3 regions of the Actinoplanes sp. CA-252034 genome follow, and region 3 is predicted to be linked to each of the others. Evidence: riboswitches for the same ligand, from Rfam matches in the RefSeq annotation. Region 3 holds a riboswitch; each other region holds the start of a gene.
What was found. A riboswitch is a leader RNA that binds a small molecule or an ion and turns the genes downstream of it on or off. The one in region 3 is predicted to bind cyclic di-AMP.
Positions count from the first base shown of each region.

Region 1: linked by a shared signal. The riboswitch ahead of ACQPZW_RS21030 (C40 family peptidase) and the one ahead of ACQPZW_RS31345 (C40 family peptidase) in region 3 are both predicted to bind cyclic di-AMP.
Region 2: linked by a shared signal. The riboswitch ahead of ACQPZW_RS32075 (transglycosylase family protein) and the one ahead of ACQPZW_RS31345 (C40 family peptidase) in region 3 are both predicted to bind cyclic di-AMP.

Region 1 covers NZ_CP191846.1:4,624,755-4,634,450, forward strand. The annotation lists gene ACQPZW_RS20975 (hypothetical protein) at 1-768, shown strand, start outside; gene ACQPZW_RS20980 (hypothetical protein) at 824-1,207, shown strand; gene ACQPZW_RS20985 (hypothetical protein) at 1,310-1,456, opposite strand; gene ACQPZW_RS20990 (uridine kinase family protein) at 1,724-2,287, shown strand; gene ACQPZW_RS20995 (GtrA family protein) at 2,295-2,852, opposite strand; gene ACQPZW_RS21000 (SPFH domain-containing protein) at 2,954-4,030, opposite strand; gene ACQPZW_RS21005 (NfeD family protein) at 4,067-4,522, opposite strand; gene ACQPZW_RS21010 (SGNH/GDSL hydrolase family protein) at 4,655-5,344, opposite strand; gene ACQPZW_RS21015 (phosphatidylglycerol lysyltransferase domain-containing protein) at 5,341-5,883, opposite strand; gene ACQPZW_RS21020 (hypothetical protein) at 5,918-6,058, shown strand; gene ACQPZW_RS21025 (hypothetical protein) at 6,133-6,924, opposite strand; gene ACQPZW_RS21030 (C40 family peptidase) at 7,063-7,638, opposite strand; cyclic di-AMP (ydaO/yuaA leader) riboswitch at 7,645-7,823, opposite strand; gene ACQPZW_RS21035 (flagellar M-ring protein FliF C-terminal domain-containing protein) at 8,299-9,249, shown strand; gene ACQPZW_RS21040 (hypothetical protein) at 9,439-9,654, shown strand.
Region 2 covers NZ_CP191846.1:7,038,967-7,048,662, forward strand. The annotation lists gene ACQPZW_RS32070 (MFS transporter) at 1-1,330, shown strand, start outside; gene ACQPZW_RS32075 (transglycosylase family protein) at 1,457-2,020, opposite strand; cyclic di-AMP (ydaO/yuaA leader) riboswitch at 2,023-2,269, opposite strand; gene ACQPZW_RS32080 (lysostaphin resistance A-like protein) at 2,557-3,507, opposite strand; gene ACQPZW_RS32085 (GNAT family N-acetyltransferase) at 3,605-4,108, shown strand; gene ACQPZW_RS32090 (beta-galactosidase) at 4,109-6,826, opposite strand; gene ACQPZW_RS32095 (rhamnogalacturonan acetylesterase) at 6,902-7,924, opposite strand; gene ACQPZW_RS32100 (NADP-dependent oxidoreductase) at 7,986-8,888, opposite strand; gene ACQPZW_RS32105 (helix-turn-helix transcriptional regulator) at 9,020-9,696, shown strand, end outside.
Region 3 covers NZ_CP191846.1:6,770,922-6,780,617, forward strand. The annotation lists gene ACQPZW_RS31305 (TetR/AcrR family transcriptional regulator) at 1-523, shown strand, start outside; gene ACQPZW_RS31310 (hypothetical protein) at 604-1,296, opposite strand; gene ACQPZW_RS31315 (MFS transporter) at 1,402-2,829, opposite strand; gene ACQPZW_RS31320 (metal-sensitive transcriptional regulator) at 3,007-3,291, shown strand; gene ACQPZW_RS31325 (heavy-metal-associated domain-containing protein) at 3,340-3,618, shown strand; gene ACQPZW_RS31330 (alpha/beta fold hydrolase) at 3,752-4,468, opposite strand; gene ACQPZW_RS31335 (metal-sensitive transcriptional regulator) at 5,237-5,536, shown strand; gene ACQPZW_RS31340 (flagellar M-ring protein FliF C-terminal domain-containing protein) at 5,552-6,751, opposite strand; cyclic di-AMP (ydaO/yuaA leader) riboswitch at 7,206-7,332, shown strand; gene ACQPZW_RS31345 (C40 family peptidase) at 7,339-7,911, shown strand; partial or broken gene ACQPZW_RS31350 (heavy metal translocating P-type ATPase) at 8,000-9,696, opposite strand, start outside.

The DNA of each region.
Region 1 (9,696 bases), 2.1 Mb from region 3:
CGGGAACGGCCGATCTTCGATGGGGGCGACGGATCCGGCGAGGTGCTGCTCGCCGCGGCTCGCGCCGACTGCTTCGACCTGCTGCCCGCGTGCCACGCACGGCTGTCGACCTTGCCGGGGCGGGAACTGCCGGACCGGCTGAGGGCCGCCCTCGCGAGCGCCCTCGCCACCCTGGTCGCCCATCCCCGCCTGCGCCACCATCGCGACGAGGTCGTCGCCCGTCACACCGAGGAAGCCCGGCACGGCACCCCCTACCACCGGGCCTCGATGCTGATCGGCCTCGGCGAGCTCGGCGCGGCGACGATCGGGTGGCTCACCGATCAGGACGTGGTGGTACGGGTGTGTGCCGCGCTGGCTCCGGGGCTGGCCACCGACGACGCGGCAACCGAGGTGTTGCGCCGGGCCACCCTCGATCCGCCGGCACTGGACCGGGACCTCGACGGAATGCACCTGCACCAGATGCCGTTCCACCAGCGCGCTGTCGCCGAGGCCCTGTGCAGCCGGTTCGACCGGTTCGATCCGCTGGTGGACAGCGCCGTCGCCGCCGTCGGCTACGACGGGATCCAGGGGCCCGGCATTCTGGCGGAGCCCTATCTGCGTAAGGCGTTCCCGGCGGGGCTGCCGATTCGCGGTACGGCGGCGCAGCGAGCTCTGGCCCGGACGGTCGCCGACCACGACGGACTATGGCGGGACTCCGGCAGCCCGACGCGCTCGTTCGCCCGGATCGGCCTTCCGGCGGACCGGGCTGCCTGGGTACGGGCCTCGTGATCGAATATTGACAACCGGCGCTTTGATGAAGTGATCACCGGAGCGGGGGAGTGGGATGGCGGAGAAGGACACACTGACGACCGCGGTCGAGGAACTGGCCTGGCAGGTCGCCCGGCAGCGGGGCGTGGGGGAGCGGCGGATGGAGTCCGCGTCGCCGTGGGAGCCGGGTCTCGGGCAGGAGCAGCGGCGCGAGGCGTGGCTGGCGACTCTGGCCGCGCTGGAGGCCATCGAGGCCGAGGCCGCCCGGCTGGCGGAGACCGCCGCGAGCCGGGCCGCCGAGTTCGGGGCCGACCCGCGGGAGATCGGCGAGGTGACCGGCCGGAGCGGGCGACGACGCTGGTCCCGGTTGTTCGGGCGGGAGAGCGGCGCCGGGCTGGGGACGCTGTCGGCGCACGGGCGGGCGGCGATCAGCCGTCTGGACAACCTGCCGCCGGTGTAGCTCTGCCGGCACACCGAGATCGCCGCGCAACCATGGCGCCGAGAGTCTCACAACCGCGCTACCAGCAGCGGCGGCCTGTGGACCGGTGGGCGGCGAGATCGCCTAATCGACACCGAAGTGCGAGAAGACGACGCGGTGATCGTTCTCGTGGACTTCGTCATAGCACACCACCGGCCGGCCGTCGATCTGTACCGGGCGCCGGTGCCGGTCGTACACCGCGACTTTGACCGGGAAGTAGTCGTCCAACATCCCCTCCTCCTCGAACGGCGGGAGTGGTCGCGGTCGGGACGCCCTGGCGTTCGGCGGGGCGCCGGAACCAGTCGGACAGCCAGGTCCAGTCGATGCGCGGGTCATCACCGCCGCGGCGAGCGATCTGCCAGGCGCTGGAGATCTGCACCAGCGACCAAAGGTCGGCTGTGGTCTTCGTCCCCTCATCTGCGAACTCGGCGGGGTTGCGATCAGGCGCCCACGCCCTGCCGATCCGGAAGGGACGCGCCCGACGGATAGGCTGCGCCGATGGTCATCGACGTCGTGGACCGGGCCGCCGCCGCCATCGCCGCCCGTGAGCCGGTCAACGGCATACGCATCGTCGGCATCGACGGCCCGAGCGGCTCGGGGAAGAGCCACCTCGCCCGCGGACTGTCCCGAGTGCTGACGGCGCCGATCATCGAGATCGACGACTTCGTCTCCTGGGACGACTTCGCCGGATGGTGGCCACGCTTCGACGCCCAGGTGCTCACCCCGCTGCTGCGCGGCGAGGACGCCCGCTACCAGGCCAGAGACTGGACGGACTGGTACGGCGGCACGCTCGGCGAGTGGAGGATCCAGCCCTGGGCCTCCACCGTGGTCCTCGAGGGCGTCACCTGCACCCGCCGCGAGACGATCGACCGACTCGTCTACGCGATCTGGGTCGATGCGCCGGCACCGTTACGGCTGGCGCGTGGCCTCGCCCGCGACGGCGCCCTCCCCGGCGCCGAGCAGCTCTGGCAGAGATGGATGGCCGAGGAGGAGGAGTTCTTCGCCTCCGACGGCACCCGGGACCGCGCCGACCTCGTCCTCGACACGTCCCATCACCGTTGACGGCCGGTCAGGACTGCTCGTGCGGCGACGACTCCCGGTTGCGGGCCGGCTGCTCGTGCTGCACGACGGCGCGGCGCGGCCCGGTCCTCGCCCGGCTGCGACGACGCCGCGGGCGCGCGTCCGAGTGCGGGAAGACGAACCGCTTGAAGGCCCAGAGCCGGAAGCACATGGCGATCAGCGTGCCGATGATGATGCCGCTGACGAAGTCGGCGATCTCCTGCACCGGGCGGCTCACATCGGGCTCGCGCAGCAGCAGGACGTAACGGGAGACGTAGAGCGGCAACGAGTTGAGGACCACGCCGACCGCGCTGACCGAGAAGAACAGCGCGGCCTCGTGATGCCGTTCCCGGCCGCCCCGGGTGCGGAACGACCACTCCCGGTTCAGCACATAGGACAGGATCGTGGCGACGATGGTGGCCAGAGCCAGCGCGGTCACCGGCTTGTCGGTGAGGACGGTCAGCTTCAGCGCGTAGTTGATGACGGTCGTCACGAGGAAACAGACCCCACCGACCAGCAGGAACTTCACCGCTTCGTGATGTCTGCGCAGGATCTTCGGAAGCCGCATCCCGCCGAGCCTAGCCCGGCCGCGCCACCGCCGCGCTCCCGCAGACAGGGCGAGGACGACCCCGCCCTGTCTCATCGGCCACGAGAGACCGTTGTTCCTTCTCAGTTGACGAGGCGCGCAGGTTGCGGCGCCGGCAGCGCACCCTGCTGACCGTCGGCGGCCCCGGACACCTCGGCTTCCGCGGCGCGGACCTCGGCGGTGACCCTCTCGGCCTCGGCGGCCGCTGCTTCGGCCGCCTCCGTCGCCTCGCGTTCGACGGCCACCGGGTCGAGGCCGCCGTGCCGGGGCTCGTCGCCGACCATGTTCGCCAGGCCACCGAGCGCGCCGCCGAGACCCTCGAGGGCCTTGGTCAACTCGGTCGGCAGGATCCACACCTTGTTGGCGGTGCCGTTGGCGATCTGCGGCAGCGATTGAAGGTACTGATAGGCGAGCACCTTCTGGGACGGGTTGGCCTGATGGATGGCGTCGAAGACGGTACGGATCGCCTTGGCCTGGCCCTCGGCCTGCAGGATCCGGGCCTGCCGGTCACCGTCGGCACGCAACACGGCCGCCTGCTTCTCACCCTCGGCGGTCAGGATCTGCGCCTGCTTGTGACCCTCGGCGTTCAGGATCGTGGCCCGGCGCTCCCGCTCGGCGCGCATCTGCTTCTCCATCGAGTCGCGGATGCTCGGCGGCGGCTCGATCGCCTTGATCTCCACCCGGGTGACCTTGATGCCCCAGCGGCCGGTGGTCTCGTCGAGCACGCTCGACAGATGCTTGTTGATCTGGTCACGGCTGGTCAGCGCACGCTCCAGGTCGAGGGAACCGATCACGTTGCGCAGCGTGGTCACGGTGAGCTGCTCGATCGCCTGCAGGAAGTGCGAGATCTCGTAGGTGGCCCGCACCGGGTCGACGACCTTGAAGTAGAGCACCGTGTCGATCGAGACGACCAGGTTGTCCGACGTGATCACCGGCTGCGGCGGGAACGAGACGACCTGCTCACGCATGTCGACCTTGGTCCGGACCGCATCGACGAACGGCACCAGCAGGTTGAGACCGGGCGACAGGGTCCGCTTGTACTTACCGAGCCGCTCGATCACATCCGAGCGCTGCTGGGGAACTATTCGCACGGATTTCAGGAGAGTGACGACGGTCAAAAGAAAGAAAGCGGCAAGAATGATGCCGAGGACAGCGTCCATATGCGCGAACCACCTCGTTGTCCGATAGAACGAAAATCAAATACGCGGGCCGTCGACACCGGGCAGATCGTCACGCCACACCAGAACGGTGCCGTCACTGACGTCGACGATTCGGACCCGCTCGTCGAGAGCGTGGACATCGCCACCGTCGACGGCACGCGCCTGCCACAACTCGCCGTCCACCCGCACCATGCCGTGCTCGGCGTCGACCTGTTCGACCACGACGGCGGAGGCGCCCCGCATCGTCGCCGTGCCCATGCGGACCACGTCATCGCCGCCCAGGTGACGACGCAACGCCGGGCGGACGGCCACCAGCGTCAGTGCCGAGATCACCACGAAGACGCCGCCCTGCACGGGCACGGGCGCGCCCAGCCCGGCCGCCGCCGCGGCGGCCAGCGCCCCGGCGGAGAACATCAGAAGGAAAAGGGTCGTCGTGAAGATTTCCGCCGTGGCCAGCGCAACGGCGGCGATAATCCACAGCAGAACATCCATGAATCGATAGTGACACGGCCACAGGCAATCTGCCACCGATCCTCCGCCGACCGAATTCCGAAACCGTCACGAGATTGTCATCGATCCGTTGGGCGACACCTACGAAGTCGGGTGACCCGTGCAAAAAGGGGGTCATCGGTGGTCGTACAGCAGGGCGGCGATCGCCTCGTGGCCGGCCGCGTTCGGATGGTCGCCGTCCGGGCCGAGGAAGCCGGTGGGGTCGCTCGCGAACGCCGCCGACGTGTCGAGATAGGTCGCCCCACTGCGTTCGGCGGCCTCCCGGAGCGCGTCGTTGCAGTACCGGGTGGCCCGCTTCGCCTCCTCGAGCCCCTCCGCGCCGTACGTGTCCAGCCCCACCGCGCCGTCGCGGACCACGTTCCAGTAGCCCAGTACCAGGACGTCGACCGGGCCGTCGTGTTCACCGTGCACCGTGTCGACGATCGACGACACGGTGCTCCGCACGGCCCGTGCCGTCTCCGGATAGTCCTCACCGGCGTCGAACGCCTCGGCCATGTCGTTGGCGCCGGCCATCACGACCACCAGGGTCGCCGACCTGATCTCGTCGCGGACGTCGGTCGTGCCGACCTGTTCCCGCACGTCAGCCGCGGTGAAGCCGGGCTCGGCCAGATTGACCGATGCGGCGCCCGGTGACAGCAGTCCCGCGTACCGATCGGGGAACGGCACACATTCGCATCCGGTGCCGGCCGGGACGGAGTCGCCCAGGGTGACCACCACCGGCTCCCGCGGCCCCGGGGCCGGCTCCGGTGCGGTGCACGCGCCCAGCAACAGCAGGGTCGCCACCGCGACCCGCCGCAGGATCAAGACGTGGTGAGAGCGAGCGCGGCGGTCGGGTCGGTCGCGCGGCGGGCGGGCAGGAACGCCTCCGCGGTCAGCGCCGCGACGGCGATGCGCGGCAGATCCCGGGCGGTGGGGAAGCACAGATACCGAGGTTGCCACAGGGGAAGGAGCTTGGCGTTCGCCCGGTACAGCGACTCGATCTGCCACACCCGCGAGAACAGCCGCAACAAGCGGTGCCACAGGCGCAGCACCGGCCCGGCGCCCAGCTGCTCGGCGCGGGCGAAGACCGAGCTGCGTGCCGGCCGCGGCTCACCCGGCCGCACGAGCAGCACCACCGCGGCCAGCACCGCCAGCAGCCCGAACGTGCCGGTGGTGTAGCTGACCGTGTCGGCGGCCCACGGCCGGGCGAACCGCACCGGCCCGGTGATGCCGATCAGGCCGAGCGCGGCGTGTGCGACCCAGGCCCGGACACCGGGCGTGCCGATCAGATGGTCGGCCCGGACGGCGATCTCGAACAGGCCGAGAAGAAAGCCGGCGCCGGCGAATCCGGTGAGCGCGGTCACCGCGCGCCATCGGCTGCGCGGCCCGGGAAGAGCTTTGAATTCCTGGCGTACGGCCACCAGCACCGCCAACAGCATCGCCGACGCCTACGAGGTCGACGACCACCGCGTCAGCGTGCCCCTGGCCTCCGGCGACACCGCCTGGATGTCCGTGGTGCGCCGGCCCGCCCGGCACTGAGCGGACCCTGGCCGGCTCGTGTCACGGCCCGGCGGGTAGCGGCGGGGCCGGTGGACGATCCTGCCTCTGCCAGGTCACCGTGCCGGCCCACCGACGGCAGGACGTCTCCCGCGGGCGAGCACCAGAGCAGCCTGGGACACCAGCACCCCGGCGACCGCCACCACGAACGCGAGGCCGACACCGGCCGGAACGAGCAACACCGAGATCAGGAAACAGAACACCGCGAACCCGGCCAGCCCGTGCAGCACCCCCGCCATCGTCCGGATCACCGCCGGCGCGCCCTGCTGGGCGTGCACGAATCCGGCCACCACACTCGTCGCGATCGGGAAGGGTGCCAGGATGCCCGTCACCACCGGCCCCGCCGTGGCCGCGATTCCCGTCACGAACAGCACGAGCGCAGCCGTCGCCACCGCGCGCCCCGGTAGATCCCACCACGGTGACCGCACCGTACCGGCGCTGGACGGGCCCTCATCGATGACCGCGACCAGCCGCCGTCCGGCCCAGATCGTCGCCATCACCAGCAGCAGTGCCCAACCCGCCGCCAGACTCTGGCCGGCGAGCACGATGTCGGCGAGCCCGGTCGCCAGCCAGGCCACTGCCAATGCGCCCGGCCACCGCCATCGGCGGCCGGCGTAGGCGAAGACGACCGCGAAGACCGCCAGCGACACCAGGCCCAGCAGTGAAGCCGCGGCCGCCCGGGCGCCGAACGCCACACCGTGCTCCACCGAGATGATCAGCAGGATCGGACCGGCCACGATCGGGAACGCCACCAGCACACCCGTCACCCGATCGCCCCACCGGCGGCCCGCCAGCGACGACCCCACCACCAGCAGCGGAGCGAGAACGAGCTTCAACAGCAGCGTCACCGCCACACTCTAGTCAGCCGCTCCCGTCCCGGCCGCGGTGGCGTTCTCCCGCTCGGTGCCGCCGTGATCACCGCGGCGCCCGCACCCCACGAAGACGGGTGCGGACGCCGCGGCCATGTGCAACGGGGTGCCGGTGGCTCAGACCAGACGCCGGACGACGTAGCTCTTGCTCCAGATCTTCTGCTTGGAGACGGTCTTCCCGGTCCGCGGCGCCGACCACATCTTGCCGCCGCCGGCGTAGATGCCGGCGTGCGTGCCGCGCGTGCCCTTGCGGATGATGATCAGGTCACCCACGCGGGCCTTCGACTTCGCCACCGCCTTGCCGTACCGCTGCTGCAGATTGGCCTTGTGCGGCAGCTTCTTGCCGGCTGCCTTCTTGTAGACGTACATCGTGAAACCGGAGCAGTCGAACCGCTTGGGCCCGGCGGCGCCGAACTTGTACTTCTTGCCCTTGTGCCGGGCCGCCTCGCTCACGACCCGGTTGCCGGCAAGCTTCGACTTGGCGGCTGCCGAGGTGGTGGTGACGGTGGACAGGCTCACCGCCAGGGTGGTCTGCGGCAACGTCTGGACGGCGGCGACGGTCGCCACCTGCGGGGCGGCGGAGACCGACTGTGGAGTGCCGAGCCCGCCGGTGAGCAGACCGAGACCCACGGACAGGGCGAGAGTGCCGGTTCCCACGGTACGGGTGGGCCGGCTCAGGGTACTTACGCGCACGGTGAAGGAATCCCTCCGGCACGCCTGCGAGGTTAGCTGTCGGGTTCGGGCGCGAAGGATTGCCCGGCCGCACGCTGGCGGCTTCACCCCGAGGCCCTCACGTCCCGGACCGCCGCGAACGGCGTGCCGGTCGAGGACCGATGAATGGTTCCCCCGTCCCTGCCCCCGATCGCCTCATGACTCGTCATGCGGGCTCGTGCCGTCGGACCGGGGCAGGGCTCGGCGTGGTCCAGGTCGACACGACCGGCGGGCAGGTGCCCGCCGCCTCTCCTTGATAGCCCGGCCCGCGGCGGTACCGGCCCGCCTCCTCGATCACGCACCGTGACGTACGCCCGGGATCGTGTCCGTTTTGGACGCCCGTTGCGAGGTTTGTCGAAACGCCCCGCTCATGTGTGATCACACGGTGGTGGTGTGGATCTGTGAAGGGGAACACGGCGAAATGTGGCCGGTCGCTCTGCGTAGTCTCGACAGTGGTCGCCCGATCCGCCGCGCCGGAATGGCCGACCAGTCGGGCGGCACCGCCCCGTAGGGCAACCGACCCGCAACCTGCGGATGTCTCACCCCGCCGTCCCGCCGAACGATGAGGCAGACCCGATCGACCGCACCGGCCGGCGATGGAGCCGCGCCGACGCCGGACGGCAACCGTGAGGAGACACGTTGATGACCCGTCCCCGCAGCGGGCACGCAGCCGGGCCGGTCGCCGCGCTGGTGGCGCTGACCCTCGCCGGCGGCGTGAGTGCCGGCGCCACGCCCGCGGCCGCGGCCGTGAGCGGTCACACCGTCTCGGCGGCCGCCGCCGACATCCGGGCGGGACTCACAGCCGATGCCGCCACCACCGCCTTCCAGGACCGGCTGGACAGCGCCCTGCAACGCATGCTGGACACCGTGCTCGGCCCCGGCCGGTCGACGGTCGCCACCAACGTCGAGCTCGACCTCGACCAGGTCACGACATCCAGCACCACCTACACCCGTGATGCGTCCGCCGGTGCCCTGTCCGAGCGGGTCAGCGAGCGCTCCTACACCGGCGACAGCGGCGCCGCCCGGTATCGGAGCAGCAGCGCGTCGCGTGTCAACGCACTCGACGAGCTGCACGAGACCCGCCGCGAGGCACCCGGCGACATCGTCAGACTGAGCGTCGCCGTCCTCATCGACGATGCCGCCGCGGCGAACGTCGACCTGGCTCAGGTCCGGGAGCTGATCGGCGTCGCCGCCGGTATCGACGTCAGTCGCGGCGACCAGCTGACGGTCACCGCCATGCCGTTGCGATCCGGTACGGCCACCCCCGCCGACAGTGCCGTTGCGCAGTCCGGTGCCGCGTCGCACGCCGGGCCACGAACGGCGCTCGTCGTCGCCGCTCTGATCCTGCTGATCGGGGGCATGCTGGTGGCCGTCCGGCGGCGGCGCGCCCGGGCAGCGGCGGCCTCGGCGGCAGCGGACCGGCACGGGTTGCTACGAGCCGAGCTGTACCACCACCGCCCACCGGTTCCGGCCGCCACCGTGCCGATCGCCGCGGCACCCGACCGCGGCCGGGAACAGCAACGCGCGATCATGCCGGTTGATCCGGCCCGGGCCGCGCAGCATCTGCGAGGCTGGATCGGCCCGGCCTCGTAGCACTACCGGGTGCGGTCGCCGTCTCCGCCGTGGCCGGTCGGTGGTTCGGGTCGGGGCGGCGGGTGTGCCGTGATCCGTCGTAGAGCCCGGCTCGGCGTCTCGTGTCGACGGGACCGTCTCTCACCGGTCTCTCATCGACGGCGGCGCAGATCGGCGTCATCACCGGCGCCGTCGACGAGATGAGAGACCATGCCCCTGACCGGCATACCCCTCATCCTCGTGGCGGGGCTCGGGGTGATCCTCTGTGCGGCCGGCACCGTGCTGGCCTGGCGGCGGGAGTGGCGGCCACGGCAGTTGGTGCGGCCGCTCGGGATCCTGCCCACCGAGGCGCTGCTGATCACGGTCGGTCTGGTGGTCAATCGGTCCGAGCTGTTCTACACGTCGCGGTCCGGGTGGCCGCCCTGACGGCCTCCTCTGACGCCTCGACCCGCAAGCCTGAGCCCCACC
Region 2 (9,696 bases), 270 kb from region 3:
CAGCATCGTGACCGTGGCGATGCCCGCGATCCAGCAGGACCTGGGGTTCTCCCCGGCCGGGCTGAGCTGGATGGTCAACGCGTACCTGATCCCGTTCGGTGGCCTGCTGCTGCTCGCCGGGCGGCTCGGTGACCTGATCGGGCGGCGGGTGATGTTCCTGACCGGCAACGCCGTCTTCACCGCCGCGTCGCTGCTGGCCGGGCTCGCGACCGGACCGGGCACACTGATCGCCGCCCGGTTCCTGCAAGGGGCCGGCAGCGCGATGGCCTCGGCCGTGGTGCTCGGCATCCTCGTCACGACCTTCACCGACGCCGGAGAGCGGGGCCGGGCGATCGCGGTCTTCAGCTTCACCGGCGCGGCCGGGGCGTCGATCGGCCAGGTCCTCGGCGGGGTGCTGACCGACCTGCTGAGCTGGCCGTGGATCTTCTTCGTCAACGTCCCGATCGGCGTGGCCACGATCCTGGTCGCGGTACGGGTGCTCCCCCGCGACCGCGGTCTGGGGCTGTCCGCGGGCGCCGACGTGCTCGGTGCCGCCCTGGTCACGTCCGGGCTGATGCTCGGCATCTACACCGTCGTCGAGGGCGGGCGGCACTGGTGGACCGGCGTGGTGTCGCTGACACTGCTGGCCGGGTTCGTGGCCCGGCAGGCGACCGCCGCCGACCCGCTGATGCCGCTGCGGATCCTCCGGTCCCGCAACGTCACCGGGGCCAACCTGGCGCAGATGCTGGCACTGTCCGGCATGTTCGCCTTCCAGATCCTGGTCGCGCTGTACATGCAGAGGGTGCTCGGCTACACCGCGCTGGAGACGGGGCTCGCGATGCTTCCGGCGGCGGTCGGGATCGGGGCCGTGTCGCTGTTCGTGTCGGCACGGGTCAATGCCCGGTTCGGCGCCCGCACGGTGCTGATCGCCGGGCTCGTGCTGCTGATCGCGGCGATGGGGCTGCTGACCCGGATCCCGGTACGGGCCGACTACGTCACCGACCTGCTGCCGGTGATGCTGCTGATCTCCGGCGGCGGGCTGGTCCTGCCGGCGCTGGCCACCCTCGGCATGTCCGGGGCACGGGACAGCGACGCCGGACTCGCGTCGGGACTGTTCAACACCACCCAGCAGGTCGGCATGGCGATCGGCGTCGCGGTGCTGTCGACCCTGGCGGCGTCGCGCACCGGCGGGCTGCTCGCGGCCGGGAGCACGCCGGCGGAGGCGCTGACCGGCGGCTACCGGCTGGCCTTCGCCACCTCGGCGGGACTGCTGGCCACCGGCCTGCTGGTCGCCGTGGCCGTTCTGCGGCAGCCGCGGGCCACCGCTGCGCTGCAGCCGGTCCGGCCCTGACGCCACGTCCGACTCGAGGCGGCGGACCGCGCCGGGGTGGTGCCGCGCAGTCCAACGACTGCGTGACGCCACCCCAGCACGGTCCCGACGCGCAGTGTCCCGACGCGCACGGTCCCGACGCGACGGTCAGAGGCGGATGCGCTGCCCCGGGAAGATCAGGGCGGGGCCGCGGAGCTTGTCCTTGTTGAGCGCGTAGAGCGTACGCCAACCGCCCTTGACCTTGTATTTCCGCGCGATCGCGGCGAGCGTGTCACCGGAACGGATCACGTAGGTCTTGCCGGTCGCCTTGACCGACGTCTTCTTGGCCTTCTTCTTCGAGGTCGCCGTCGTCGCCTTGTAGACGCCGGACTTCTTACCGCAGGTCGGCCACGGGCTCAGGCCACGCTTGGCGTAGAGCTTGTTGGCGATGGCGATCTGCTCGGCCTTGGTGGCCTTGTCGGCGGTCGCGGCATACTTGCCACCGCCGTTCGACTTCCACGTGCTGCGGCTGAACTGCAGGCCGCCGTGATACCCGTTGCCGGTGTTGATGTGCCACCTGCCGCCGGACTCGCACTTGGCGACGACATCCCAGTTGACCTGGCGCGCGGCCTGAGCCGGAGTGGCCGGGCCGAGCAGGACGCCGGCTCCGGTGACTCCGGCGGTTGCCAGAACCAGGGCAAGGCGAACTCGTCTACTACCGATCCGAGACATGGAGATCCTCCACGCCTGCGAGGTGAGCTGTCGGATTCGGGCACGGATCGTTCTCGACCTGCCTGGAGTCTCACCTCTCAGGCGATCAGGGCGACGGCGTCCGCCGTCGTGAACGATCCTCGCTGGCCCGGCCGCGTGCACACGGCTTCACCCCTAGGCGCGCATCCCGCGCGCCGTGAAGATTGGGTCCCCCGCTCCTGCCCTCCTATCGAGTCTGTGGACGGGGGCAGGACTCGGCGGTCCGTCCACAGTGCCCGCAACGCGGGACTGCCCGACGGTAACCACGTCGATGGGCTCGGAGCCAACCCGATCGCCCTTCAGAGTGACGTTCTTCTCAGTATTTGCCCACTTTGATCTTCATTGTGGACGGGAATTTCCGACACTGGGCTTATACCTGTTTCATCCTGTTTTTTCGTGGCTCAACGGGACGGGCTGTCGGCTTTCATCGGGTCACCCGGCGGGCCACAAAGCTTCCCATTACCCGCTTTTCGGGCCGGTCATCGATGCTCGGGAGGTTTGCCGGGCCGTGAAGCGGGTCAGCGGACGCCGGCCACCAGGGAGTAGACGCCTGCCGGGTAGCCGGTGACGGGGGTGGCGGTGGCCAGGCCGCGCCGCCGGGCCAGCCAGATGATCACTGCGGCGAAGCCGAGAAGGAGCGGGACGTCCACGGCGAAGCCCTGCCACGGCATGTCGGCCGCGGTCTCGTCGATCGTGAGCTGGCCGAACGCGGCCGCCACCAGGGTGCCGAGCAGGTTGTTCATGACATGCAGGGCCACCGCGGCCTCCAGCCCACCGGTGCGCACCGTCACCCAGCCGGCGACCACGCCGAACAGCATCAGGTCGGCGAAGCCCCACGGCGTTCCCCACCCGTGCAGCGCGGCGAAGACCACGGCCTGCACCACGATCGGCAGCCACGGTCCGCGCAGGTACGCGCCGAGGCCCTGGAGCAGCCAGCCACGGCACACGTACTCCTCGGCGGCGGCCTGGAACGGCACCACGGCCAGCAGCACCACCGACGACACCAGGAACGGCCCCCACCCGGCCAACGGGTCGCCGAGTCCGGCGTCCTCCCCGGTGGCCTCGGCGAGCGCCGTGACCGCCGTCAGGAACACGACGATCGTCACCGCGGCGACGCCCAGGCAGACCGCGAGCCACCGCCACCGGATCCGGCCGGTCACCGACGACAGCGTCCCGGCCGGGCGCTGCTGGATCCAGCGGGCCGCGATCAGCACGAATGGCAGGATCACGGCGATCGACAGGAAACCCACCGCCAGGTCGGGCAGCGCGCCGAACGAGGCCATGCCGTCCGGCCCGTCCGGGCGCCCGGAGACCTCGGCCGCGATCACGTAGGTCCCGTAGCCGCCGATCATCGTGACGAACCCGGCCACGACGACGAACAGGGTGCCCACCGGGAAACGCCACCAACGGTGCGCGGCGGTACGAGCGGCGCGGTGGTAGGGGCTACCGGGCGGCGGAGGCGTCATCATGCCCACGAGTCTTCCCGCCGGGGCGGGCCGGCGGATCTGGCCGCGGCCGGATTCTCACCCCTAACCTGAGATATAGAGGTCCGGCAGAATACCGATCATGGAACCACCCGAGATGATCAACGCCGGCGAGCTGGTCCTCAAACGCTGGGAACCCGAATGGTCCGCCGAGGTGGCCGCGGCCGTCCAGGAGTCGCTGCCCGAGCTGGCGCCGTTCCTGCCGTTCGCCACCCCGCACTACGGTGTCGCCGAGGCCCGCGCCTACGCCGAGCGGTCAGCGGCCGATTGGGCGGCCGGGACCGAGTTCAACTACGCGATCTTCACGACCGTCGGTGACCTGATCGGGTCGATCGGGCTGATGACCAGGCCGGGGCCGGGCGCGCTGGAGATCGGCTACTGGATACGGACCCCGTGGGCGGGCCGGGGGCGGATGACCGCCGCGGTGACGGTCCTGTCCCGGGTGGGGCTGTCGCTGCCGGGCATCGAGCGCCTGGTCATCCGGCACCACCCGGCCAACCTCGCGTCCGCCGCGGTGGCGGCCAAGGCCGGTTTCGTCGAGATCGGCCGCGACGGCGACTCCGTGATCCGGGAGCGCCGCGCCTGATCACCGTGGGCCGGTGCCCCCGTCCAGGACCACGACACCCCGGGCGGGGAGCGTCGGCGGGGCGCCGGGCAGATCCGGCAGGGCGATCGTCTCGGCGGTGCGGTTGATCAGGAAACGGAACGGGCCGCGGACCGCGAGCTCCACCTTTCCGCGCAGGGCGGGCGGCAGCTCGCTGACGACTCCGGCCGGCGCCAGCAGCTCGTCGAGGATCGGCACCAGGCCTTGCGGCCTCAATCGGGTCGAGACGTACGCCGCGGAGCCGGCACCCACCTCCCGGCGTGTGACGGCCGCCCCGCCGCCGGCGTAGGTGACCAGCACCTTGGTCGCCGGGTCGGTCACCTCCACGCGCTCGGACCAGAGCGTGCCGGCCGTGCCGTCGGACAGCGGCGCCGACTCCCCGTCCAGCAGGGGCGCGAACTCCTCGACCCGGATGCCGAGCAGGTCACGCAGCGCACCCGGGTAACCGCCGAGCCACGCGTGGTCGAACTCGTCGACGATGCCGGAGAAGTACGTCGTCACCAGGTGACCGCCGCCGGTCACGTAGTCCTCGAGGCGCTGCCTCAGGGCGGCCGGGACGAGGTGCAGGATCGGCGCCACGACCAGCCGGTATCCGGTCAGGTCGGCGGCGACCGGCACCACGTCGGCGCGGATGCCCAGGTCGAGCAGGGCCGTATACCAGTCGAGCGCCTCGTCACGGTAGCGGAGCCGGTCGGTCGGGTGCGCGTCCTGTTCGGCGGCCCACCACGACTCGTAATCAATCACCACGGCCACCGCGGACGGCGTACGCCGCACGGTTGCGACGCCGGACAGTGACCGCAACCGCGCGCCGAGATCGGTGACCGCCGCGAAGATCGCGCTGCTCTCGCCGGCGTGCGGCAGCATCGCCGAGTGATACTTCTCGGCGCCCGCCCGGGACTGCCGCCATTGGAAGAAGCAGACGCCGTCGGCGCCGTGGGCGACGTGCGTGAGCGAGTCGCGGGCCAGCTCGCCGGGGAGTTTCGGCACGTTGACCGGCTGCCAGTTGACCGCACCGGTGGAGTGCTCCATCAGGAACCAGGGCCGGCCGGCGATCAGGTTGCCGGACAGGTTGGCCGAGAACGACAGCTCGTCGCGCGACTGCGGGCCGGGCCGGGTGTAGTGGTCGTTGGCGATGAAGTCGACCTCGGCCGCCCAGTCCGGATAGTTCATCTCGTTGATCGGCCCGGCGACCATGAAGTTGGTGGTCACCGGCACGTCCGGGGTGATCTCCCGCAGGATGCGCCGCTCGGCCAGGTAGTGCTCCTTGAGGGCGTCCGACGAGAACCGCCTGAAGTCGAGCTGCTGCGTCGGGTTGACCGGCCCGTTCGCGTGGCGCGGCGGCAGGATCTGCTCCCACTCGCCGTAGCGCTGCGACCAGAAGTCGGTGCCCCAGGCCTCGTTCAGCGCGTCCAGGGTGGTGTATCGCCGCCGCAGCCAGACCCGGAACGCGCGCGCCGCGTCGTCGGAGTAGTCATGGACGTTGTGGCAGCCCAGCTCGTTGCTGACATGCCAGGCGGCCAGCGCGGGATGGCCGGCGTAGCGCTTCGCGATCGTACGGACCAGGCGCAGCGCGTGCTCGCGGAAGACCGGTGAGGTGGGTCGCCAGTGCTGGCGGGCGCCCGGCCACACGGTGCGGCCGTCCCGGTCGACCGGCAGGATCTCCGGGTGCTTCGTGGTCAGCCACGGCGGCGGCGAGGCGGTCGGAGTGGCCAGATCGACCAGGATGCCGCCCGCGTGCAGCAGGTCGATGACCTCGTCGAGCCAGCCGAAGTCGTAGCGCCGCTCGGCCGGTTCGAGCCGGGCCCACGCGAAGATGCCCAGCGACACGATCGTGACCCCGGCCTCGCGCATGGCCCGCACGTCGTCGGCCCACACCTCGCGCGGCCACTGCTCCGGGTTGTAGTCGGCGCCGAACTCGATGCGCGGCTCGCCGTCGCGTTTCAGCCAGCGCGGCGCGTCCCGGGGCGCGCGCAACGCGGCCGCGAAGAAGCCGAGCGACGCGTCGACCGAGTCGGGGACGTCGAGCGGCCGGTTGAGGTGGCCGTGCGTGGTGCCGGGAGCCACGAACGACTCGGCCGGCACCCCGACCTCACGCAGCTGCCGTTGCAGCAGCTCGCCGGAGGGACGCAGGTCGTCGATCTCGGAGAGCAGGATGTGGGCCGGCGGCAGGCCGTCGAGCCGGGCCGCGCCGGGCAGGGCGTCGGCCGGGAGGTCGCTGATCCGGCCCACGTAGTTGCGGACCATGTCCTCGATGTTCTCCAGCGTGCGCCCGTGCCCGAGCGTCGGCGTCGGGAAGTGCGCGAACGGATAGGCCAGCAGGAGCAGGTCCGGCCGGTCGTCCGTGGTGCGCAGCGCGGCCGCGACGGCGAGGGCCGCTCCCGCGCTCGCACCGCCGAGAGCCCGGCGTGCCGGCAGGTCGTCGCGAGCGGCCACCCAGGACCAGACGGCGTGCACGTCGTCGATCGGGACCGGGTAGCGGACCCCGTCGACGGCCAGGCGATAGCCGACCGAGAAGACGACCGCGTTCGCCCGGCGCGACAGCTCGGCGCCGACCATGTCGGACTCGGGAGTGTCCAGGCCGCCGTGGCGGAACCCTCCACCATGGGCCCAGACGAGCACCGCCTCCGCCGGGCCGTCCGGCTCGTAGACCCGCACCGGAATCGGGCCGTGCGGCCCCGTCACCTCGAGATCCGCGCTCATTCACCCATCCTTGTGAAACGTATTAGCCCAGGCAAGCGCTTTCCGCAGGTTTCCGGTGCGGTTCTCCCCCACGCCTCAGCCTCCGTACCACTCGCGGAGCCGGGTCAGCACGAGCCCGCCGATCCGGTCGGCGCCGTACTCCGAGAAGTGGGTGTTGTCGCGCTTCTCGTCGTACAGGAAGATCGGCTTCGAGGCCTCCGGACCGAGCCCTTCGACCAGCGCGGCGCTGTCCGCGGTCAGGTCGATGTAGGGCACACCGGAGGCGCCCGCGACCGCCGCCATCTCCGCGGGCAGGTCCACGCCGAGCCCGTTGACGTGCCTCGCGACCGGCGTGAGCCGGCCGTCCGCGTCGAAGAGACGGCGCACCGGCGGGCTGACCAGCACCGGCCGAGCGTCCAGGGCCCTCAGCTCGGTGACCATCCGGGTCAGGTTGGCGCGATAGTCCTCGGCGGTCGTGGCCTTGTCGTTGTGCCCGAACTGCAGCAGCACCACGTCACCACGGCCGACCCGCGGGAGCATCGTGGCCCACAGCCGCGGATCGGCCAGGAACGACGCCGAGCCCTCCCCCGAGTCGGCGTAGTTGGCCACCGTCACCGACCGGGGCAGGTGCTGCGGGATCGCCTGACCCCAGCCCGTGTAGGGCACGACGGCCTGGTCGCAGACTGTCGAGTCACCGGCGAGGAACAACCGCGGCCCCCGTGGCGGCGCGGGTCGCACGGTCACCCGGCGCACCTGCGGGGCGGCGCCGGTGAAGGTGAGCGTCAGCCCTGGCGTGCCGACGGCGGGCAGGGTCGGCTCGCCCTCCGGCTCGCGCACGTCGACCCGGAACCCCCGGTGCGCGAACCGCCCCGCCCCGGTGGCCGTCTCGGCGAGCATCATCCGGCGCGCCTCGGCCCGCACGGCGGTGCTGCCGGCCGCGTCCGGGCTGCCGAGGGTCACCGCGACGTCGTACACCCCGGGCGGCACGTCGTAGTGGCAGACCACCGGGGCGGTCCCGGCGCACTCGCCGGGGATGTCATGGCGCCCACCGGCCAGAGCCGGGCTCGGCGCCACGACGGCGGCCACGGTGGCCAGCGCCAGCGCTCGGGATCTTCTCATCGGGGTCTCTCCCATCGACATTTTGAAACGTTTACATCGATGAAACCCGATCAGTCAAGCTCTACGGCCGCAGCAGCAGCTTTCCCCGGACATGGCCACCGGCACTGCGGTCCTGGGCCTTACCCGCGTCGGCCAGGGCGAACGTCCCGGCCACCTCGACCCGCAGCCGGCCGGTCCCCGCCAGCTCGGCCAGGGCCGCCAACGCCTCCCCGCTGCGCTCGCCGCCCGCCGAGAACACCACCCCCGACTGCTGGGCGGCCACCGCGTCGGCGATCGTCACGATCCGGTCGACGCCGCCACGCAGCTCCACCGACACCTCCACCGCGCCCTGACCCGCCGCGTCGAAGACGGCGTCGACCCGCGGCGCCACGGCCCGGACCCGGTCGGCGAGACCCGGGCCGTACGCGACCGGGACCGCCCCGAGCGACCGCAGGTAGTCGTGGTTGCCCGGCGACGCGGTGCCGACGACGGTCGCCCCACGAGCCACCGCCAGCTGCACCGCCACCCCGCCGACACCACCGGCCGCCCCGTGGATCAGCACCGTCTCCCCCGCCCCGACGGCGAGCAGGTCCAGGACCCGCTGGGCGGTCTCCCCCGCCACCGGCAGCGCGGCCGCCTCGTCCCAGCCCAGCCCGGCCGGCTTCCGGGCGACCACGGTGGCCAGCGCGTAGTCCGCGTACGCGCCGGTGTCGGTGAACCCGAGCACCTCGTCGCCGGCCGCCAGACCGGTCACCCCCTCGCCCACCTCGTCGACCACACCGGCCGCCTCCCAGCCGGGCGTCGCCGGGAACACGGTCGGGAACACCTGCTCCAGGAGGCCGTTGCGGACCTTGTGGTCGACCGGGTTGACACCGGCCGCCACCACCCGCAGCCGGACCTGGCCGGGCCCCGGCTGCGGCACGCCGACCTCGGCCACCCGCAGCACCTCGGGACCACCGAACCGGTCGAAGACGATCGCCTCCATGACTGCCACCTCTCTCGTGGATCGCTGTGGCACCCAGGCTGCTGCGATCGCGGGCCGTTGTGGAGCGGACCTGTTTCCCTAGGACCGGTGATCCTTGGCTACCGTCCGGCGGATGCGCGAGCATTGCCGTCATGGATCGACGTGAGCTGGCCGACTTCCTGCGCCGCTGCCGGGAGCGGCTGCGGCCAGCCGACGTCGGGCTGACGGCGGGGCCACGACGGCGTACGCCCGGATTGCGCCGTGAGGAGCTGGCCATGCTCGCCGGTATGTCGGCCGACTATCTGATGCGCCTCGAACAGGCCCGCAGCCCGCAGCCGTCGCCGCAGGTGCTCCGCTCGCTGGGGCAGGCGCTGCGCCTCAGCGACGACGAACGTGACCACCTCTACCTGCTGGCCGGGCACCGTCCACCGGCCGGGCGGCCGGCCGGCGCCCACGTCCGGCCCGGACTGCTCTACCTGCTCGACCAGCTGACCGGTGTGCCCGCCCAGGTGCTCAGCGACCTCGGCGACGTGCTGGCGCAGAACGCGCTGGCCGAGACCCTGTTCGGTGACATCTGCCCGCCGATGCGCCACGACCACGAGCAGGATCACAACATCGTGTGGCGGTGGTTCAACGACCCGCGGATCCGGCTGGCCCATCCGGTCGAGGAGCACGACTACCTCAGCCAGGTGTATGTCGCCGATCTGCGGGCCGCGATCGCCCGGCGCGGTCGCGACCCGGTCGCGGCGACGCTGGTGGAACGGCTCCGGGGGTGCAGCGACGAGTTCGCCGGGCTGTGGGACCGGCACGAGGTGGCGGTCCGCCGGCA
Region 3 (9,696 bases):
CCGGGAGTGCCTCAGCCGCGATCCGGACGCGACCATGGAGGACATCGCCAAGGCGGCCGGAGTCGGGCGGATGACGGTGTACGGACATTTCCGGACCCGCCCCGGGCTGGTCGAGGCCGCCCTCGCCGAGGCGCTGCGAGCCGGTGAGCTGACGCTCGGCAGCGTGGATCTGACCGGCGACGCGCGGCAGGCGATGAATCGGCTGCTGGCCTCCAGTTGGTCTCTGGTCGCGGAGTCGGCGGCGCTGCTGTCGGCGGCGCAGCGGGTGCTGCCCGAGGGGCGCCTGCGGGAACTGCACACCGGTGCCGCGGACCGGGTGGAGCAGTTGATCGGCCGCGGGCAGGGCGACGGCGTTTTCCGGACCGATATGCCGGTGACGTGGCTGGTCAACGCGGTGCAGTACATCCTGCACGGTGCCGCGGAGGAAATCCGTCTGGGCCGTCTCGATCCGGCAGAGGCGTCCGATGTCGTGACCGCCACCGTGCAGTCAATCCTGGCCGCTCCGGCACACACCGGCTCCTGAGATTTGTCTGCCGACGCAGCGGAAGGGACCGAGCCCGCCTCGCGGTGCGGCGAAGGCGGGCTCATGGCGCCGGGAATGGGCTATCGGTTCAGCCGTGGCAGTCGTACGGCGAGGGCCGTGGTGGCGGCGGCGAGGGCGAAGCCGGTCCACGGCTGGGCGGTCTGCAGGGCGAACCCGGTGACGGCGAAGGCCGGGAGCAGGACGGCGTAGGCGATGCCGTGCCAGCGCAGCCGACGGTCGGAGCGAGCGATCGCGGTGCCGAGGACGATCGCGGACACGATCAGGAAGGACGTGGCGGTCAAGGCGACGATGAAGAAGGCTGGACCGTAGGCGGTGTCGGCGTTGAGGGCGGGCATACCCGGCGTCCCGGCGAGGTGGGCGCGGCCGATGCCGGGCTGGACGAAGGTGGCGCTGCCGAAGGTCGAGGCTAGAAACACGTTGGTGATCGTGGTCAGGACCAGTCCGGTGATGGCGGTGCGGGCGGCGCGCCCGTTCGCCAGGAACACGGTGACCGCGAAGGCGCCGAGGACGGCCAGGGCTGCGCCGAAGATGCTGGCGCCGAGGTGGCTGATCAGGAAGACGTCGGTGGTGATGTAGCGGGCGTAGGCGTCGAAGTCGTCGATGCCGGGCTGGTGGGTCCAGGTGCTCAACCCGAGCAGGAGGCCGTAGGCAGGTAGTGCCCATAGTCCGGCGCGGGCGGCGCGTCGCGCTCTGCTGCTGGAAGCGGTGGCGTAGGCAGGGTGAGCGTTGGTGTCATTCAGGAGCGTGGGCATCTCGATCGTCTCTTTTCGTTGCGGGTGATGGGTGGGCCGGGGTGGGCCCAGCGCTCCGCCGGAGCCGGTCCGGTTCCGGCGGAGCGCTGGGACAGCACCCGGTGGTCATCGGGTGGCCGGCGTGTTCTCGGGTTGCGTGGCGGCGGGCTTGCCGTTGCGGCCGGTGAGGGTGATCGCGGCGAGGATGGCGGCCGCCAGGGCGATGCCGGCGGCGCCGAGCAGGGCGGCCGAGTAGCCGTCGGTGAGGGCGGCCGGGTCGCCGAGGGCGTCTGCGCCGTGGGCTGCGGCGACGGCGGTCATGGCGGCCAGGCCGAGGGCGGAGCCGATCTGGTAGCTGGTGTTGACGATGCCGGAGGCGAGACCGCCTTCCTCCGGGCGGGCGCTGGACAGGGCGGTTCCCAGCGACGGGATGAACGCCAGGGCCATGCCGAGGGCGGCGACCAGGGAGGCGGGCAGCACGTCGGTCAGGTAGCTGCCGGTCGGGCGGATCAGAGCGAGCCAGGCCAGGCCGGCGGCCAGCACCGCGAGACCGGCGACCAGGGTGGTCTTGGTGCCGAATCGTCCGATGACCCGTGGGGCGAGGACGATCATGCCGACCATGATGAGAACGGTCATCGGCAGCAGCGCCGCGCCGCTGGGGAACGCGCTGAAGCCGAGGACCTGCTGCAGGTACAGGTTGAGGAAGAACCACATCGGGATCCACGCCGCGCCGAGCAGTAACTGGGCGAGGTTCGCCGCCGTCAGGTTCCGGCTGGTGAAGATACCCAGCCGCATCAGCGGCTGACGGCGACGCGCTTGGATGATCAGGAACGCGGCAAGCAGGACCGCCGATCCGGCCAGCGTGAGCCAGGTCGAGGCGGAGTTCCAGCCGGCCTGCGGGGCGCGGACGATCGCGTAGACGGCGGCGGCCAGGCCGCCGGTGACGGTGAGAGCGCCGGCCAGGTCGAGGGAGCCGGGGCGGTTGCCGCCGGCGGGCATGAGCGCCGGGGTGGCGATCAAAGCGAGGACGGCGATCGGGATGTTGAGGTAGAACACCCACGGCCAGCTGACGTATTCGGTGATGACGCCGCCGAGGAACACTCCGGCGGTGCCGCCGGCCGGTGCGGCCGCCCCGTACAGGGCGAGGGCCTTGGTGAGTTCGGCGGGCCGGTTACCGAACAGCATCATCAGCAGGGTCAGTGCGGACGGGGCGATCAGTGCGGATCCTGCGCCCTGTACGGCGCGGGCGGCGAGCTCGAGTTCGACGGTGCCGGCCAGGCCGGCGGCGGCGGAGCCGGCGAGCAGGATCGCCCAGCCGGTGGCGAAGATGCGACGGGCGCCGTACAGGTCGGACAGGCGTCCGCCGAGCAGCAGCAGGCCGCCGAAGGCGACGACGTAGGCGTTGAAGACCCAGGACAGATTGCTCGGGGTGAAGCCGAGGTCGTTCTGCATCTTCGGCAGGGCGACGCCGATGATCGAGGTGTCCATGATGACCATGAACTGGGCGAGGGCGATGAGCGCGAGCGCCCACCACCGGTGCGGACTGCGGGACATGACCGAACCTCCTTGGTACCCCCAGGGGGTATCTGCTTTCCGGCGTCATTGTTACCCCGGGGGGTATATGCGGTCAAGGGTGTGCGTCGATTGACTTCCGCGTCACAGCGTTGGACGTGCCGCTTTACCGAGATACCCTAGGGGGGTACGGTAGCAACTGCTGGAGGGAGCCGGGTCATGGCTCACGGCTACATCACGGACAAGGACGACTATCTGAAGCGGCTGCGCCGGATCGAGGGTCAGGTCCGTGGCCTGCAGCGCATGGTCGACGACGAGACGTACTGCATCGACATCCTCACGCAGGTGTCCGCCGCGACCAAGGCTCTGCAGACCGTGGCACTCGGGCTGCTCGACGATCACCTCGCGCACTGCGTCGTCGGCGCGGCCCGCGACGGCGGACCGGACGCCGACGCGAAGCTGAAGGAAGCCTCCGACGCCATCGCCCGCCTGGTGCGGGCGTGACCTGCTCCCCCAGCTCAGTACCAGTCACACGACAGCAAGGAGAAGCCGATGTGCGGCAGCGACACCGCTTGCGCCTGCGCCACCACGACCCCGGCCACCGAGCCGGCGACGGCGCCGGACGACACCCGGACGGTGTACCAGGTCGCCGGGATGACCTGCGGCGGCTGCGCCGGCCGGGTCAGTAAGCAACTCACCGATGTTCCCGGCGTGCGTGACGTCAGCGTCGACGTCGCCACCGGCGCGGTCACGGTGACCAGCGCCGCGGCGCTCGACGATGACAGCGTGGCTGCGGCCGTCGCCGCAGCCGGCTATCAGCTGGTGCACTGACCGAAGGGAAGGCGTCAGTGCAGCTTTGGCGGGAGGGCACGCCGTCCGCTCTCCCGCCAAGGGACGTCCTCATTTCCGCTTGTCAGCGGCGTTGTACGAAGGCGACCAGTTCGGTACGCCACCCAGTGCCGCTTCACAGCAGTGTCCGCAGGTCGGTGATGAACCTGCGGGCGGCGGCGAGGGACGCGAATCTGCCCGGGACGTCGTAGACCTCCTGTCGCCACGTGTCGGCGGCTTGCGGATCCGTCTCGGGCTCGGACGGTGGCCGGCTGTGCACGGCGAGCCGGGTAGGGGTGACGCCGATCGTGGCGGTCGCCGGGCGGCGGTGCCGCAGGCCGGTCGCGTAGGCGGCCAGCAGGCGCGGGTCATGCGAGGTTTGCAGCAGGCCGCGGTATTGCTCGGGGATCTCGGTGAGCTGCAGGCCGCGCAGATAGGTGTCGACGTCGGCGCACAGGCCTGTGGCGGGGATCGGGTCGACGGCTACCACGGCGTGGGTGGCGTAGCGTGCCGCGAACAGGGCCGCCAGCGTCGCTGACGGGCCGTGCCCGACGATCACCGGTGCGCGCCGCAGTTGCAGGCTGTCGACGAGCATGGCCAGATCGTCGACGAGGTCGTCGGGTTCGTAACGGTCCCGGCCAGGCGAACCGCCATGTCCGGGCAGGTCGACGGCGACGACGGTGGCGTACGGGCGCAGGTCGGCTGCGGTCGGCCACCAGCACGTCCGGTCGAACAACACCGCGGGGATGAAGACGACTGGCCGGCCGGTCCCGTCCCACAGGTCGAAGCACCACCGTCCCCCGGCAGCATCGAACGGGTGGGTGGTGCGCAGCGGCGGCAGGGTCTCGGTCACGGCAGCGCCCCCGCGTCCGGCAGGTGGCGGCCGCCGGTCGAGCGATGCGACTGGGACTGGCGCTGGCGCTGATGGGTGAGCAGGGCAGCGGGGAGGGCGTGAAGGTTCACGAAGGTTCGGCTTTCCGCGCAGGGAACAGGTGGACACCACCGCCGGGCGGGGCGTGACGGCCGGCTTTGCCGGGCCCCGGGCAGGCACGAGCGCACATCCGGCGATGCCGGGATGCGTATGCGTGCGCGGTGTCCTATATGCGGCTTACACCGAGTTGGGTCAGGGTGACGGCGGGTGCCCGGGATGCGATCGGTGGCACCGCCGTGTGGGGTGCGCTGGTGTCGGCGCAGGCGGTCATCGCCGGAAGCGCGACGGCGCCGGCTCGCACGGCGGGTTCGGCGACGGGGGCGCTGACCTCGCAGTGCCCGGCTGTGGTGTCTGCCGTCCGGGCTGCCGTAACGTGCTGCCCACTTGCCGCAACGCCGTGATCCGAAACGCCGTGGTGATGCCCTGCGGTAGCCGAATGCCCCGCATGGTGTGCGCCGGTCGGTCCGTCGGCGCAGTGTGCGCTTTGCACGAGCCCGACACCGGCCAGGGTGATCACGACCAGCAGCCAGCGCAGCAGCCACGGGGCTGCCGGCTGGTGGGATCGGGTCACCGGGCCAGGTTACGACATCGCGGGCTCGGTGACCGCAGGCCACTGCAGCGGGCACGGCGACTGCCGGGACGCGTCCGCAGCCGCACCGGCTGATACCGGTGCCGGGTATCTTGCACGGCATGAGTGAGGCAAAACCGGCCGGTCCGCACGGGTATTCGGCAGAGAAACAGGCGCTGATGGCCCGGCTGAAGCGGGTCGAGGGGCAGATCCGCGGATTGCAGCGGATGGTCGACGAGGACACCTACTGCATCGACATCCTGACCCAGATCTCAGCCGCCAAGAGCGCCCTGCACGCGGTAGCCGTCGGCCTGCTCGAGGATCATCTGAAGCACTGCGTGGTCCACGCCGCGGCGGAGGGCGACGTGGACGCAAAGATCAAGGAGGCGAGCGCGGCGATCGCCCGCCTCGTGAAGTCCTGAGCCGGCCGCCTGTTCTTACCGGCCGGGGTCGATCCATTCTCGCAGCTGCTGCGCGGTCTGCGCCGGGTCGACCGACTCGACCGCCCGTTGCTGTCGTCTGTCCTCGTCGAGTGCAGTAGCGATTGCCGCAGCCGGGACCGGAGTGCGCTGGATGTGCAGTTGGGCACGGAGCAGCTCTCGCCGGTCGGCTGCCGCCGAGGCCGCCGCGGCCCGGCGCCGTTGCTTGCGGAGGGCCAGCAGCGCGGCACAGGTCAACAGGATCAGAACCGCGGCGATGAGTGCCGTCCTTAGCGCGGCAGGGGATGCGGTGCCGGGCTGCGCGACGGCGTTGTCGGTGGGAGTGGCTGTAGCGGTGCGCATGGGCATGGCGGCAACCGTCACCCGGTCGCCGCGGCCGGCATCAACACCGGCGGCTACGGCGATGAGTTCACGGACCTGAGCCAGGTCGAGGTTCGCCGCGGCGGCTTCATCGACGAGGACGGCGACGCTCAGTCTGATGATGTCGCCGGGGGCTTCCCGGCGGGTCTCGTGCAGTTCGTCGAGGGCGTTGACGCGCGACGCGCTGCTGCTGTCGTACCGGGTGCCGCCGTTGTCGCCGATGTAGGAGCGCTCGCTGATCCGTTCGGACAGGGCACCGGCGGACGGATCCTGCTGGTAGGTGGTGCGGGAGGTCGCGACCTGGTCGAGGTCGAGTTCGACGTTGGTGGTGACCGTTGAGCGGCCGGGGCCGAGCACAGTGTCCAGCATGTGCTGCAAAGCGCCGCCCAAGCGGTCCTGGAAGGCCGCGGTGGTGGCATCAGCGGCGAGCACCGCCCGGGTGAAGCCGCCGGTGGCCGGCGAAACGGTGTAGCCACCCGCGGTCGCCTGTCGCTGCGCCATGGTGGCCGCGTATGCGGGCGCGGCGCCGAAACTCGCGCCTCCGGCCAGGGTCAGCGCCACGAGCGCGACGATCAGCCTCCCGGCACGCCCGCCGCGGGGCGACGTGCCCGTGCCCAGGGCAGACGGGACGGAGCGATTTCTCACAGCCTGCCTCTCACAGTTTTTGAACGCCGATCGACCGCCGTGATGGGTGAGACTTCGTGGTCGGGCGATGCGGTTGATGGGGTCTGCCTCATCGCTCGACGGCACGGCTGGTTGAAAGGTCCGGTGGTTGCGGCTCGGTTGCATCGGCGCACCGACCGTCTTGGGTGCGGTCGTCGCCGCAACGGACACCATCGGGCATTCACACCGTGACCCCTGCTTCAGGGATGGCCATCGGTTCGGGCGACGAGCGTCGGACGGTCGGCCACAATGAACCGACCGGCAGTCGCGTCGGACGCGACGAACCGGGGAACACTGCCGGTGCCACCCCCAGCTACCACGTACGAGATCGAGTGTTCCCTTTCACAGATCAAAACCACTCTCGGTTCACCATGCATGAGCAGCCCGTGTCGACAAACCTCGCATCGGTCTTCCAATCGGACACGTCTCGGCACGCCAGTCACTGAGTGTGATTACCTCCGGGAGCTGGGATCGGCGCCGACTGGGCTATCAAGGAGGGGCGGCGAGCACAGGCTCGCCGGTCGTGCCGACCTGGACCACGCCGAGCCCTGCCCCGGTCCGGCGGCACAACCCGCATGACGAGTCATGAGGCATTCGGGGGCAGGGACGGGGGAACCACGAGCGGTCTTCGACCGGCACGCCGCACCGCGGCGACCGGGACATGAGGACCTTGGGGTGAAGCCGCCAGCGTGCGGCCGGGCAACCTTCGCGCCCGAATCCGACAGCTAACCTCGCAGGCGTGCCGGAGGGATTCCTTCACCGTGCGCGTAAGCACCCTGAGCCGGCCCGCCCGTACCCTGGAAGTCGGCGCTCTCGCCCTGTCCGTGGGTCTCGGTCTTCTGACCGGCGGGCTCGGCACACCACAGTCCGCCTCCGCCGCGACGGTCGCCACCACACAGGTGTCCTCGCAGACCAGCGTGGCGTTCAGCCAGACCGGCATCACCGTCAAGGCGGCGGCGTCCCAGGCCGCCAAGTCCAAGGCGGCCGCGAACCGGGTCATGACCGAAGCGGCGAAGCACAAGGGCAAGAAGTACAAGTTCGGCGCGTCCGGCCCCAAGCGGTTCGACTGCTCCGGCTACACGATGTACGTCTACAAGAAGGCCGCGGGCAAGAAGCTGCCGCACAAGGCCCACCTGCAGCAGCGGTACGGTAAGGCCGTCGCGAAGTCCAAGGCCCGCGCGGGTGACCTGATCGTCATCCGTACGGGGACGAAGGGCACGCACGCCGGCATCTACGCCGGTGGCGGCAAGATGTGGGCCGCGCCGCGAACCGGCAAGACGGTCACCAAGCAGAAAATCTGGAGCAAAAACTACGTGGTCCGGCGCCTGGTCTGAGTCGGCTCCCCAACCGACCGCGCACTCCTCCGGGCATAACACAGTGCCGCCTGCACCCGTCCTTGGCGGAGGTGCAGGCGGCACTGTCCTTCGTGATGCTGGTGAAGCGGCGCAGCCGCAGGCTGTTGGCGACGACGAACACCGAGCTGAACGCCATCGCCGCGCCGGCGATCATCGGGTTGAGCAGCCCGGCCGCGGCCAGGGGCAGGGCGGCGACGTTGTAGGCGAAGGCCCAGAACAGGTTGCTCTTGATGATGCGCAGGGTGCGCCGGGACAGGCGGATCGCGTCGGCGGCGGCCATCAGGTCGCCGCGGACCAGGGTCAGGTCGGAGGCCTCGATCGCGGCGTCGGTGCCGGTGCCCATGGCCAGCCCGAGGTCGGCCTGGGCCAGGGCGGCGGCGTCGTTGACGCCGTCACCGACCATCGCCACGACCTTGCCCTGTTCCTGCAGCCGCTTGACGACGTCGACCTTGCCGGCCGGCAGGACTTCGGCGATCACCTCGTCGATGCCGACCTGTCCGGCCACGGCCCGGGCGACGGTCTCGTTGTCGCCGGTGAGCAGCACCGGCGACAGACCCAGCGCCCGCAGCTGGGCGACAGCGGCCCGGCTGGTCGCCTTGACGGTGTCGGCGACGGCCAGCACACCACGGGCCTGACCGTCCCAGCCCGCGACCACGGCGGTCTGCCCCGCCGCGTGAGCGGCATCGACGGCCTGCTCGACGTCGGCGGGCACCATCAGACCGGCCTGGCGCAGCAGTACCGGGCGGCCGACGTGCACGGTGTGGCCGTCGACGGTGCCGGTGACACCGAGGCCTTCGGTGTTGGCGAATCCGGTCACCTGCGGCAGCGGCGCGCTGTCAGCTGCTGCGGCGGCGATTGCCTGGGCGATCGGGTGCTCGGAGGCGGCCTCGACCGCCCCGGCCAGGCGCAGCAGCCGCTCGCGGTCGACGCCGTCGGCGGGAACGACGTCGACCAGGCTCATCCGGCCGGTGGTGACGGTGCCGGTCTTGTCCAGCACGACGGTGTCCACGGTCCGGGTCGACTCGAGGACTTCGGGGCCTTTGATCAGGATGCCGAGCTGCGCGCCGCGCCCGGTGCCGACCAGCAGTGCCGTTGGGGTGGCCAGGCCGAGCGCGCAGGGGCAGGCGATGATCAGTACGGCGACGGCGGCGGTGAACGCGGCTGTCCAGCCGGAGCCGGTGCCCACCCACCAGCCGAGCGTGGCGACGGCGAGGCCGATCACGATCGGCACGAACACGCCGGAGATCCGGTCGGCGAGCCGCTGGACGGCGGCCTTGCCGGTCTGGGCCTGCTCGACCAGTTTCGCCATCTGCGCGAGCTGCGTGTCGGCACCGATCCGGGTAGCACGCACGACCAGCCGGCCGCCGGCGTTGACGGTCGCGCCGACCACCGGATCGCCGGGGCCGACCTCGACCGGTACGGACTCGCCGGTCAGCATGCTCGCGTCCACGGCCGAGGTGCCGTCCTCGATGACACCGTCGGTGGCGATCTTCTCGCCCGGCCGCACCACGAACCGGTCCCCCACCGCCAGGTCGGTGACCGGAATGCGCCGTTCGATGCCGTCGCGTAGCACCGCGACGTCCTTGGCGCCGAGTTCCAGCAGGGCTCGCATGGCGGCGCCGGCACGGCGCTTGGAGCGGGCCTCGAAGTAGCGGCCGGCGAGGATGAAGGTGGTGACGCCGGCGGCGGCTTCCAGGTAGATGGCGCCCGCGCCGTCGGTGGTGCCGATGTCGAGGCTGAACGGGTGCGTCATGCCGGGGACTC